Regions from separate parts of the Caproiciproducens galactitolivorans genome, predicted to be linked through region 2. Evidence: riboswitches for the same ligand, from Rfam matches in the RefSeq annotation. Region 2 holds a riboswitch; the other holds the start of a gene.
The links. A riboswitch is a leader RNA that binds a small molecule or an ion and turns the genes downstream of it on or off. The one in region 2 is predicted to bind fluoride.
Positions count from the first base shown of each region.

Region 1 (6,924 bases), on a different contig from region 2:
CGGTGCGTCGGGCTCCGCAGCCGGAATCTATGTGAACGGCACAAGAATTTTTGTTGCCACCGTAAAAGGCAACACTTTCACAAGTGATACGACAATGGATTTGACGGTGCATGGCGCCTATACCTTCAAGATTACCTCCGCCACAGCCCCATCCGTTACCGTTGGAACTCCGTGCTTCAAGCTCGCTTTTGTTTCCAAATCCGGCAATGATTATTACTACAAAATTACTTCCGCCGGCGCGGCGGACTCTGCAGCCGGAATTTATGTAAACGGCACAAGAATTTTTGTTGCCACAGTAGGATAAAAGTTTCCATGCTATATTCTTCATAATAATTCTATTTGCGAGGCATCGGTTTATCTTCCCCACGAACCGATGCCTCTCTTTTTATGTACCGTCCCGGGATCGCGCAGGATACCCGTATGTTTATGACAATCTCCTACGGTTCAGCTCGGCCGAAGCGCTGAAATTTCTGATGCGCCGCCGATTCGGCAGGATTGATTTTCGGTCCCCTGTGCGGTATAACATGAGTATAATTACAGATACTATTGCAAAATGGCTTTCTATAATGAAAAAGTGGCAACAGATAAATGTCACAAGCACTTATTAAAAAAAGAACGGGAGTGAATGGCACGATCGAAAAGTTAAAAAACGGAAATTCCATGTGGTTCATTTATGCGTTATTGTCCGCAGTATTTGCAGCGTCTACGTCCATACTGGCCAAGATCGGAATTGAGGACATAAACTCTAACTTAGCTACTGCAATACGCACCGCAGTCGTTTTAATCATGGCGTGGGGAATCGTTTTTATCACCGGAACACAGTTCCAAATTGCGAATATTACTCAAAAAAGCTGGATATTCCTTATTCTGTCCGGCATTGCAACCGGCCTTTCATGGCTATTCTATTATAAGGCACTTCAAATCGGCGAAGCCTCAAAAGTAATCCCAATCGATAAATTCAGCGTGGTCATTGCCATGGTTCTTGCTTTTGTGGCGCTGAAGGAAACGGTAACAGTGAAAAGCATCCTCGGCGGCATACTAATTACCCTTGGTACGTTTGTCATGATTTTGTGACATAAGGCTGCTATTGTTTTTTATGGTTTCGGTTATCCGCATAGGGGATAAGCCGGTCATATGAAAGAATATGATTCCCATCACCTCCACAATGGGAATTACATTTATGAAAGAAAGAAGGTCGTAAAATGGAGCAGGGAACCCTGATCCGGATGGCAACAGAAAAGGACGCAGAAGAACTTTTGGATATTTATTCCCCCTATGTTCGGAATACGTCCATTACTTTTGAGTATGACGTACCGTCCGTAGCTGAGTTTTCAAGGCGAACCAAAGACACTTTACAAATGTATCCCTACATTGTCGCTGTGGATGAGGGGCGCATTGTCGGCTATGCATATGCATCGGCATTTAAAAAGCGCGCGGCTTACAATTGGGCGGTTGAAACCAGCATATACATAAAACAGGATTGCCGAAGGAAAGGCTTGGGAAAAAAACTGTATCTTGCTCTGGAGGAGCTTCTGAAACGCCAGAACATTATTAACCTGAACGCCTGCATTGCCTATACACCGGTTGAGGATGCGCACCTTAACAATGCCAGTATGGCTTTCCACGAGCATTTAGGGTATGCAAAAGCGGCTCACTTTACAAAATGCGGCTATAAGTTCGGCACATGGTACGATATGATCTGGATGGAAAAGATGATCGGAGAGCATCCGGAAGTACCAAAAAAAGTCATTCCCATAACGGAAATCAGCTATGACTTTTAGTTTATAATCTGGAAATTGTACAATTTGTTTATTACATACTGGCTGATCCGAACACTCTTATTCTTGAAACTGAAAAATTTTCTTTTCGGGAATAAGAGTGTATTTTATTCTGGCTATGCGGGCGGCATCGCTGCAATAAGGGATTGTACAAAAAACACGAAATCGAGCAAGGAGAATCCGATTCTTTATGTTTTCTATGTATTTACAAACCAACGGATATCCTTTATCCTGTTATATAGTTCAATATGGTGATGAGGCTCACCAAAATGCATCTTTATGCTGATGGCTTCTACTTTACACTTAAAGTAGAAGCTTTTATTTTTTGTAAGGTGGTATAGGGAATGATTAAAGTATTAATTGTTGGTTTCGGCGGATTTTTGGGTACCATGTTAAGATACATAATTTCGTGCTCTACCTCAAAGTTTTTCGGCAACTTCCCCCTGGGGACTTTCCTTGTGAATGTACTTGGCGGGTTTATCATGGGCTTTATCATGGAATCCAGTACAAGCCTATTCCCTATGTCCCCAAACCTTCGGATATTCCTGACAACCGGATTTTTGGGAGGGCTTACAACATTTTCTACTTTCAGCTTTGAAACGGTTTCCTTTATCTCCGAAGGCGCATATTTAATGGGCGGGCTAAACGCCTGTCTGAATCTGTTTCTTGCCCTTTCCGCATGCTGGACGGGCAAATTCGTTGCGCAGCTATTGTAGGAAACCGCCTTCACCCTAGCATAAAAAAGCGCTCCGATTTTTTCGGAGCGCTTTTTTCAAGACATCTTTTTATAGCCGCGAATTTTATCGCGCAACATCTTTGCCAGTCTGCTGATATATGGTAAAATTATTCACATAACCGTTCTGCGGGGAAATCTTTTTTTAGGTTCCTAAGAACTGTTACGAAATATGAATGTTCACACCGTTTACCTCCACGCCTTCATCAGCACGGATTAAAATATACTTCACCCCATTGATGACCCGCGTGTCGACCAGGTCGCTGCATTCCGGGTTCACACGGATTGTCACATCGGGGGTACGCAGCTCAAATTGCTTGGTATCAATGATATTACGCGGACTGATTTCCATATCGGCGCCAAAAGCGTCGTCATATTTTTCTTCAAACGCTGTGACTCGGGTTTCCGGAACACCACAGGATTTCAAAACACCTTTCACCGTTTCCTTTGAAATCACCAACGGCTCTTTCTCTTTATTGGTTTTGTGTTCTTCAATCAGCCCGGACAATTCGCTGTGAACCGTTTGCACAACATCCAGATTGCAGTCATCTGCAATGGTTTCGCTCAAAATAGATTGGAATGTTTCTTTTTGTTCGGCGGCCGGCATTGGGATTTCGGTTTTGAATATGGCGTCCACGAATTCCGCGTGGTTCTCCGCAAGATTGTGGGAATAGTACAGGGCGTTATAAATGTTGGCGCTCCGGTCGTCAAAAGCCGGGAAAAGGAAGCCAAGCTCCGGCGCCGACACAATCCAGTCGGACGCAATATTCCGGAACGTGTTTTCACTGGCATAATAACCGAGCGCCGGCTTTGTCAGTTTCACAGGACAGATACTGCACAAAAAGTACGAAAACACTTCCGAGGAATCTTCCTGCTTTTCTCCGTCCTCTGCGTAGTAAGGAACATCATATTTGTCGCAGGCCAAAAGAATAAGGTATTTCCCCTCCAAGTTAAGCGCCTGAATCACGCGCCCATAGAATTCCCGAACGGCATCATCGTCCTCCAGCGAGGAATCTCGAAGTGCCATCAGCAACTTATGTTCCTCCCCTTCGAGGACCTGTCGAGTGGCAAACTCAATGTCGATCAGGTTTTTCCCAATTGTGCCAGACAGCGTCTTTTTTAGGATTGCCAGAAGCTCTTCGGCTTCTTCCTGCTGCATCAGCCCCAGCGACTGGCTGAATTGCGTAACAATTTCTCTCTGCTCGTTCACGTAGCAGCCGCGAATCCGGGTAATATTGCTCTTATCCGGACGAAAGCGGCGGCGAATTTCTGAAATTTCTTTTTCGTTCATAATATCCTTCATTCTGTATGTAATTTCATTTTGAATCCCGTATTCCCTATTATATTATGAAAAAAAATTTTTGTCATCCCGGCAAACGCCTTTTCGGCTGATCATTTTCTATTGCCGGCTTTGGAAACACCGGATGTTCCGGTCCGCAAAATTAGATTTACCAATATACTGATCATAAAAATCAAAACTGGTTTTGGAAAACCGGAAAGGAATGCTTGTGAAACACAATACGATCATTGACAGAAACGAAGCAAAAGCCTTTTACAAAACGGCCTTCTCTTTGATACTGCCCATGGCGCTTCAAAATTTAATCAACGTCGGGATTTCTTCCATCGACGTCCTTCTGCTCGGAAGGGTGAGCGAAACGGTGCTTTCCGCCGCCTCGCTTGCCAACCAAGTGCAATTCATCCTGACGTTAATTTTCTTCGGATTAACCTCCGGCGCCGCCGTTTTAACAGCCCAGTACTGGGGAAAGAAAGACACCGACAGCATCCTCAAAATCACGGCAATCAGTATGCGGTTCTCGTTGAGCGTTGCCGCCTTATTTACCCTAACCGTGCTGGTCTTCCCAGAGCAAATCATGAATATATTTACGAATGAGCGGCCGGTTATAGCGGAAGGGGTAAAATATCTTCGAATCATTTCCTTCTCATATATACTCATGTCGATCACGGTAATTTATCTGAATATCATGCGGAGCGTGGAGCGCGTCGTAATCTCCAGCGTGGTGTACCTGATTTCCCTGCTGTCGAACGTTACAATTGCTTCCCTGCTAATCTTCGGCTTGTTTGGCTGCCCAAAGCTTGGCATCCGGGGTTCCGCCATCGCAACACTTACTTCCAGAGGCATCGAGCTGCTGGTTGTCATAATCTATGCGGCAAAGTTCAACCATGTCCTGCGATTTAAGCCTTCGTCCCTGCTTTTGCGGGACAAATACCTGTTCCGGGACTTTCTGTACTATTCCGTCCCGGTTACAATAAACGAACTGATGTGGGGCTGCGGCGTGGCGATGAACGCCGTTGTGATCGGCCACCTTGGAAGCTCTGTTGTGTCGGCGAATTCCGTTGCGCAGATCACCCGGCAGCTTGCCCTGGTAATCGCCTTTGGGCTTGCAAACGCAACCGCAATCACCATCGGCAAGGCCATCGGGGAAAACCATCTGCAAAACGCCAAAATCTACGCCAGGCGTTTCATTAAGCTGAGCATTATCGCGGGCGGAGCCGGCGCGATCCTGATTCTGGCTGCAAGGCCGATGATCATATCCGCGTTAAATCTGGCGCCGACTACGCAAAATCATTTATCATTCATGCTGTTTGTGATGTCGTATTTTTCCTTTGCACAGGCAATCAACACAACGCTCATCGTCGGCGTTTTCCGGGGCGGCGGCGATACCCGGTTCGGGTTGGTCCTTGACACAACCACCATGTGGGGCGGCTCCATTCTAATGGGCGCCCTGGCGGCTTTCGTATTTAAATGGAGCGTTCCGGTCATCTATATGATCCTGATGAGCGATGAAATTATCAAAATCCCATTTTCGGTGCTGCGATACAAAAGCTTCAAATGGCTGAATAATGTGACCCGATAAGGAAATGTTTCAGATGGAAGGCGGCGGACAACAGTATCTTCGATTTTCAATATTCCGTTGCAGTTATCTCTGTTTTGGAATATAATCAATATTGTCTGAATAAACGCACGGAAATCTTCCAGACTTCCTATGGCTGAAAACAAGCTAAATCCAAGCTATGCAAACACGAAATGGAGAGAAATATGGGAATCGTAGAAATTTTAAAAGCAATCCTGTTTGGAATCGTTGAAGGAATTACGGAATGGCTGCCGATCAGCAGTACGGGGCATATGATCCTGCTTGACGACTTTGTAAAGCTGAATACCAGCGCCACTTTTAAGGCGATGTTCCTCGTTGTGATTCAATTCGGCGCTATTTTAGCGGTTATCGTGATTTATTGGAAGAATCTGATGCCCTTTGGTTTTCAAAAAAGATTGACGGTAAAGACCGACATTCTGAGTATGTGGGGAAAAATTATTGTGGCCTGTATTCCGGCCGCTATTGTCGGTTTACTGTGGGATGAGGAAATCGAGGCTTTCTTTTATAATTATCGAACGGTTTCAATCATGTTGATTTTATTCGGTATTTTGTTTATTATAATTGAAAACTACAATCGGAATAAACAGCCGAAGATCTCCGCAATTTCCAAAATAAGCTATAAAACAGCTTTGATCATCGGGCTTTTCCAGCTGATCGCCGCAATATTCCCCGGTACCTCCCGTTCCGGCGCAACCATCGTCGGCGCTCTTCTGATCGGGGTTGCAAGAACAACGGCGGCTGAATTTACATTTTATCTCGCTGTCCCGGTAATGTTTGGGGCAAGCGTACTGAAACTGGCGAAATTCGGTTTCCACTATACGGGTGTGGAGGTTTCCATTTTGCTCACCGGTATGGTCGTTGCCTTTGTTGTCTCCGTCCTCATCATAAAATTCCTGATGAACTATATTAAAAAGCACGACTTTAAAGTATTCGGATGGTACCGGATTGCCCTGGGTTCCATCATTTTACTCTATTTTGCCGTGAAATCCTTTTAAATACCGTTAGAGTAAACACGATAAATTTGTGGGAGTGTATAAAATGAATTATATAATCGACCAGTTAAAAGCGCTGACTGCGATCGACAGCCCAAGCGGGTTTACCGAAGATGTTACGCGCTATACAATGGAGCAGTTTGAAAGCCTTGGTTATCATCCGTATCGGACAAAGAAGGGTTGCGTGGTGTGTGATCTTGGCGGGGAAGGCAGCCCGCTGATCCTCTCCGCCCATATTGACACATTGGGCGGCATGGTAGCTGAAATCAAGAAAAACGGCAGGTTGCGCATTACGAACATCGGCGGCTTAAACGCCAACAACTGTGAAACCGAAAATTGCAGAATCCGCACCCGCTCCGGCAAAGTATTTGAAGGTACGCTCCAGATGAACGACCCCTCTGTCCACGTCAACGACGAATACTCCAAGCAGAACAGAACCTTTGCGGACATGGAAATTGTCATCGATGAAGATGTAAAAGAAAAGAAGGATACCGAGACGCTGGGCATCTGTAACGGGGACTTCGTCT
Region 1 covers NZ_JAJUFJ010000002.1:10,908-17,831, forward strand. Annotated here, with positions in the region: gene P9B68_RS02430 (hypothetical protein) at 1-304, shown strand, start outside; gene P9B68_RS02435 (EamA family transporter) at 661-1,074, shown strand; gene P9B68_RS02440 (GNAT family N-acetyltransferase) at 1,203-1,781, shown strand; fluoride riboswitch at 2,020-2,080, shown strand; gene crcB (fluoride efflux transporter CrcB) at 2,123-2,494, shown strand; gene P9B68_RS02450 (DUF4317 domain-containing protein) at 2,675-3,802, opposite strand; gene P9B68_RS02455 (MATE family efflux transporter) at 4,014-5,387, shown strand; gene P9B68_RS02460 (undecaprenyl-diphosphate phosphatase) at 5,570-6,400, shown strand; gene P9B68_RS02465 (M42 family metallopeptidase) at 6,444-6,924, shown strand, end outside.
Region 1: linked by a shared signal. The riboswitch ahead of crcB (fluoride efflux transporter CrcB) and the one ahead of crcB (fluoride efflux transporter CrcB) in region 2 are both predicted to bind fluoride.

Region 2 (6,924 bases):
GGCAGGGACATCCGGGCAGTTGAATCACTTTTCGCGTAAGTACGTCTTGTATTCCAACGCAATGCGCCGGGTTTGGAAAAGCTGAAGATATTCCCCCATGGGATGCACAGGCTCCCACCGCAATGACCGACTTAGCCCGCTCTCCAAGCATTTTCAAAGCAGCAAGGGCTGTCAGCGGCTTTCCATCCATTTGGCCGATAATATTATAATAACCATCATTTGCGGTCGCGACAGCACCCTCTACTGCCAGAATATATGGCGTCGCCACAACGCTTTTCAGTTTCTGCATGGCAGCGTTTCCCTCAGCGGCCATCAGGCTGTTGTTGTAGATAAAACGAATCATGTGGGTGATTAGGAAGGTAAAATTCGGCTGACTGCCATCCAGCAGGGAAATAATATTGCCAGAGCATCCGGTAAGTTCCAGCCAGACAAGATTGATATCCGGTTTACATGATACGGAAAACCGGTCCCGCACTTCCCTCATCAAACACTCTGTTAAATTTTCATAACCATTCATTCCACCATCGTCCCCACAATAGGCAAATTTTGTAAGATTGGATGTCCAGCATGGCATGACGCAAATTGTGTGGATAGATCATTCCCTGCTGTAAGGCCAAAATGGGTTGCAGCTCCCCATGCAGCATTGTTCGTCACGTCATAGACAGTACCGTTCACAGCGACATAGGCAGGCATGCCGTTTTTTCCGTTATACCTTGAGAGTTCTTCCTTAGTAAAAATTCTGTTGTTCTGAAAAGGCAGCGTCCTGACGGCATTGCTTTGCATTTTCAGCTCTGCACCCAAGTTGTTAATCAAATAGAGATCATAAATCTTACATCTTATATGGTCCAAAATATTGCTTTTGGTTATTTCGTCTGCCGTAACCTGCAAGAGGTTTACACTTGTACTGAAATCTTGGATTATTTTATTCATTTCATCACGGCGGTTCATTGCGATTCTCCTTTAAGGTTTATTCGGATTTGCTTTATTATATTCCACCGTAATTTCCTCTGTGTTTTCCCAGAGCTCTGAACTTTATGGATATCCAGTCAAATAATTTCGGCTGGCAGTTCTAGATAAAACTGCCAGCCGGAAAATCTTCACTATTTTTAAGAGTTTTAGTCAGTTTCTGTATTTTAATGAAATCGTCTGGAACCTCATTTTAACGGCTTATCTTACCTTTTGCAGTATCTTAACGATATCCTCAGTATTAAGAACCTTACCGTAAGAAACAATCTTTCCATCTATCACAAGGGCAGGCGTTGACATGACGCCATAGGCTGCGATTTGTGAGAAATCGGTCACATGGTCAATCGTCGTATCCATGCCGAGTTGTTCCAGCGCTGCTTTAGCAGCGGCTTCAAGCTGATTGCATTTTGCGCAGCCGCTTCCAAGCACTTTTACACTTGCGCCTTCGACTTTAGCGCTCTCAGCCTTGGCCATGCTTTTCGCATCGCAGTTTCCTCCGCAGCAGGAAGTCGTTTCTTTCTTTTTCTTTCCGAATAGTGACATATTCATTACGCTCCTTTATCAGTTGTTGTTATTGGTTAGCAGCAATTGCTCCCGCAGGAGTATGCTGATTTACTGGCTTTCCCCTCATAAAAAGTTTTCAGATTGTCCGGCAGTTTATAGTCGCCGCAGTAACAATCACTTGTTGTTCCGAATATGGTTTTCAGAATTGCCTCGGCAAGCATCTCATTGGGAGGCACTTCATAACTTTCCCCATTGTATTCAAATACCCGACAGTCAACATCAGCTCCGTTGATTTCGCTGCAGCATCCGCAACGGTTCTCTTTTACGAACCCGCAAATATCCTGACCGTTTACACGGATCGTCGGAGAGGAAAGAAATCTAAACCTCTCGGCGATCTTGTTATACTCGATATCAAAACCGGCAAGCTGCAGCGCGGGGTAAGCGTCGCCATTACTTCATCAAGCACAGTATCCGTTCCGATGCAGCGGTTACAGGTCTGCAAAATCAAGATCTTGTAACGCAGGTGCCGCACTCCGCGCATATCAGATAGTCAATAATAGGATACCATGTCTTTGCCATAACACTTTTCTCCTATATGATAAATCCTTGAATCGCGTTGAAAAAATAGCCTACAAGGATAATGCCTATGGTACAGATGCCGATGAACAGTGCCAGCAGCTTCGGTTTGACCGCCTTGCGGAGCATGATCATGGACGGAAGGGACAGCGTTGTGACAGCCATCATAAATGAAAGGATAGTACCAAGCTGTGCCCCCTTATATAATAGTGCCTCAGCAATCGGAATAGTACCGAAGATATCGGCATACATCGGGACCCCGATTAGGGTTGCCAGAACGACGCCAAAGGGATTTTTGCTTCCCAGCACGAGCGATACCCATTCTGCCGGAATCCAGTTGTGAATGACCGCGCCGATGCCTACACCGACCAGAATATAGGGAAACACCTTTTTGAAGGTGGAGAGCATTTGCTCTTTTGCATAAATCAGTCGGTCTTTTTTTGTCAGGTCTGGCGATTCGATGTCCACACTACCCGCTGACAGGATAAAGCTCTCAACATACCGCTCCATATGCAGTTTTTCAATAATCGTGCCTCCGACGACTGCGACGATCAGCCCAACAATAACATAAATAATTGCTACTCTTGCACCGAAAATGCTCATCAACAGAAGCAACGATCCGAGATCCACCATTGGGGAAGAAATCAGGAACGAAAACGTCACACCAACAGGAAGCCCTGCGGATGTAAACCCAATGAATAGTGGTATAGAGGAACAGGAACAGAACGGCGTCACCGTGCCAAGGAGCGCCGAAATGCAGTTTGCCCAGACACCGTGGAAACGACCGAGAATCCGTTTGCTGCGCTCCGGTGGGAAGTAACTTTGGATATAACTGATGAGAAAAATCAGCGAACACAGAAGTATCGTGATCTTAATCACATCGTATAAGAAAAACTCAATGCTTCCACCCAACCGCGCCGATGTATCAAGTCCAATAGCGGTCAGGCCACTTCGGATTAGGCCATCCAGCCATTTCATAGCAAGGATCTGGTATTGGAAAAAGTCCCAAATTAATTTTAGTATCTGCATGAGAGATAAACCTCACTTTCAATAACATCAAAAAAATTTGATGTATTCTGTTCTTAAAAAAGCCATCGTCAGGATGGCTTTTTAGATTTGCAACAAATTTTTTCTTCTGTAACCGCGTTGGGCGTTGTCAGTTTTTTTAATAGATTACCGGTATAGGCGCTTCCCTTTTCACTAATTTTGTAATGCGTCCATTTGCCTTCCTGCCGACTCTCCACAATACCCGATTCAACCAGAATCTTCATGTGATAGGAAAGCCCCGATTGCCCCAAGTCCAACTGTTCCGACAAAACGCAGGCGCATTTTTCCCCGTCGCGCAGAAGTTCAAGTATCCTAAGGCGTTTTTCGTCGCAAAATGCCTTGAACACTTTTGCCTGTTCTTCATATACGGTTGACAAGCTATCACCTCATATCAAAATTATTTGATATGTTATTAATATATACGTCAAATCAAGTTTTGTCAATATGAAATCAGGAAGTATTGACTGGAAATAATAACCCAATAGTAAGATTAAATCAGAGACTCCCTTAATAAACTCTCGTTTTCTTCAAATATCTTCGTTTTTTAGAGCATTTGATTTTATTGGGCTACTATTTTTCCAAACCAGCAGGCGAATAAAGCGAAAAAAAGGTTTAATCCTGCATTCATTCCACCCATCAGGTATTCGCCGTCGGAAAAGAATGAGACGGTTTCATAGCTGAAAGTGGAGAAAGTGGTAAGGCCGCCCATAATCCCTGTAGTTAAAAATATTCTGGCATTTGCAGAAATAGGCCAGATACTGGTGCTTGCTTCCATGATGAAGCCCATGGTGAAGCCGCCAAGGACATTTACAATAAGAGTTCCTATGGGAAAATCGCCAAAATATTTTGCTGTAGCGGTCGAAATGATGCAGCGGAGCGCGGTGCCAAGGAAGCCTCCCAAGCCAACTATTAAGATTCTACTGAGTTTCATAAGAAATATACCACCCTCAAGGCAAAAATATAAGCTTCTACCTTTTCTCAAAGTAGAAGCCGTTAGCATTGACTGCATTATGGTGAGCTTCATCACCAAATCGCTATATTATTATTATACAACTTTCATTGCTTTATAAATTTAATAAAAGATACGAAAACGAACCAAAAGGTAGAAAATTATTAATTTTTCGGTTTGATTTTGTGCATTTATTACAATTTGAGCAAAAGATCATCCACGCTTATTCGGGATTTTCACCATTTTTTGGATGCCCAGTATAACTACCGGAAGGATTACTGTTAAATGACAAATTGAAATATAAGGATTGTATTACTGATCAACACTAGATAAAATTGACAAACAATGAATTGCTATTTTTAATATTGAAGATTGCTTTCCCAAGTGCTATACTATGCAAGGGATGAAGCTCCCCTTTGGAAATGTCCAAATTGTTGCTGAGAACAGCTGATGGCTTCTACTAAATTGGTGAAGTCATCAGCTTTTTTACGCATGCATTTCCAAAGGGGAATTTTTTAGTTTGATAGCGGGTGGGTAAAATGGAAGATTTTATTAGACCGTTCAAGGAAAGCGACTGGAATAAAGTCCAAAAAATATATCATCAGGGAATTGATACGAATTTAGCGACATTTCAAACAATGTGTCCAACTTATGAAATATGGAACAAAACATATCTACAGAAATGCCGTTACATATATGAGCAAAACGGGAGAATTCTCGGTTGGATTGCGTTGTCGCCTGTTTCAAATGAAACTGCATATTCTGGTGTAGCTGAAGTTAGTGTCTACGTGGAAAACAAGTCAAAGCATCAAGGAATTGGAACATTGCTATTAGATAAAGTCATAAAAGAATCAGAAAAAGAAGGATTTTGGACGTTACAAGCGACAATAATGCATAATAATTATTCTTGCATTTTGTTGTTTCAAAAGTGTGGATTTCGGGAAGTCGGTTTTCGTAATAAAATAGCTCGTGATCGGTTTGGAACTTGGAGAAAGACAGTACTTATGGAAAAAAGAAGCAAATCAGATATGTTAAGCAACTGTTGCGATTCGAAACCAGTCTAACTACGTTTTCTCTGTTCACGTTTAAGATTATTTATAAAAGCAAGGAATACAGCAATAGAGAGTACTTCTATTATAACGGCATACAGAATTACATAAAGAACTGACCGCTCATATATAAAACCCATGGCTGAATTTCCAATTAACATTGCCATTCCATATATTGTGTTAAAATAACCAAAGGCTTTTCCTCTATCGGCAACAGGGGTAATATCAGATATTGCTGCTTTCATAACAGTTTCATGAATGCTCATTACACATCCCCACAATAAAATGCTGATGACAGCAAAAGCAGTTGAAGTAGAGAAGCCTAAAACTGATACAGCAATACTTAAAAGCGAAATAGATACGAGAACTTTTATTCCCATACGATCATAAAGCTTTCCGATAAAAACAGCAAGCAATCCATCAATTGCCATAGCAACTGCATATAATGTTGGAATTGCCGCTTGGTTTAATATTCTTTGAAATAAAAAGTGATAGGAAAGTATAGGAAAGCCGGCAAAGCCAAGAACACTAAAAAAAATGAACAGAGAATATAACCAATAATCAGCCGATACCTTCCTTTTTGAAGCTTGCGGTTTTTGATTTGCTGCCCCTCCGGACACGGTGATTGTTTCAAATTGCGACGGATTCGGATACTTATGCTTTGTATATAATACGACGGCAATCGTTAAAATTGCAGGAGCCCACATAATTTGAACCCCCTGCTTATACCCGCCAAAAGATGAAAGACATACCGTAAAAATAAGAGGCCCAATAATTGCGCCGATCTGGTCAAGAGCCTCACTAATACCAAAACCAAATCCAGATCCTATATGCTTTGTTGCATGTGAAATCATAGTATCTTTGCCGGGGCTGCGTACCGCTTTGCCAATTCGTTCAAGAATAATAAATAGTGCTGCAATTTCCCAATGCTCAGCCAAAGCCAGTAATGGAACTGAAATAAGCATAGCATAGCCTATAGTCGTCACAATCCAGCTATTACCGGTTTTATCAATAAAATATCCCGAAACAGCCCGGATTGCATATCCCAGGAATTCTCCAAAACCCGTTATAAGTCCAACTGCCACGGCATTGGCACCCAATACACCTAAATAGCTGCCATAGATACTACGCGCTCCTTCATAAGTAATATCCCCCAAGGCGCTGATTAATCCAAATAATAGAATAAATTCAAGTGCGAGATTTTTCTTTTTAGTTGTTTTATCCATATATTATTGTCTCCCAAATGCTGTTTCTTTTTTGCGCAGCAATTTCTTAGCATTGCCTAATCGGCAGCACATCTTTCTAATTTTGAAAAGCTTAAAAGAATTAAAGATATTATTGCACAAGCAGCTCCGAAATAAAAAGTTGCTGCCGGTGCAACTTTGTCCCATAGGAATCCGGCAATTAAATTTGCAGGTAAGGACATTAGTCCGAGAGAAGCATTAAAAAATCCGTATGCTGTGCCACGCTGATTATCAGGCACAATATGTGCAACTAACGCTTTTGCTATACCCTCTGTCGTCGCATAATAGAACCCGTAAAAGATATAAATGATCCAGATTTGCCATGCTTGATTTGCAAGAGCAAACCCGACATAGGCGATTGCGTAAATCAGCCACCCGGCTTGCATGACTTTAACCCGCCCGATTTTATCGGACAACGCACCTGCCGGTGTGGATAGGAGCGCATAGAATAGGTTAAACAGTGCATATACAACAGGAATTGCGATGACGCTGACACCTACATTTTGAGCACGTAAAATTAAATAGGAATCACTTGAATTTCCTAAAGTGAATATTAGCATTATAATCAGAAAATATAGGAATTTGCCTT
Region 2 covers NZ_JAJUFJ010000011.1:87,780-94,703, forward strand. Annotated here, with positions in the region: gene P9B68_RS09065 (hydrogenase small subunit) at 1-517, opposite strand, end outside; gene P9B68_RS09070 (cytochrome b5 domain-containing protein) at 514-948, opposite strand; gene P9B68_RS09075 (thioredoxin family protein) at 1,168-1,509, opposite strand; gene P9B68_RS09080 (DUF2703 domain-containing protein) at 1,545-1,901, opposite strand; gene P9B68_RS09085 (permease) at 2,062-3,075, opposite strand; gene P9B68_RS09090 (ArsR/SmtB family transcription factor) at 3,144-3,470, opposite strand; gene crcB (fluoride efflux transporter CrcB) at 3,653-4,024, opposite strand; fluoride riboswitch at 4,071-4,130, opposite strand; fluoride riboswitch at 4,433-4,509, shown strand; gene P9B68_RS09100 (GNAT family N-acetyltransferase) at 4,582-5,106, shown strand; gene P9B68_RS09105 (MFS transporter) at 5,103-6,317, opposite strand; gene P9B68_RS09110 (MFS transporter) at 6,374-6,924, opposite strand, start outside.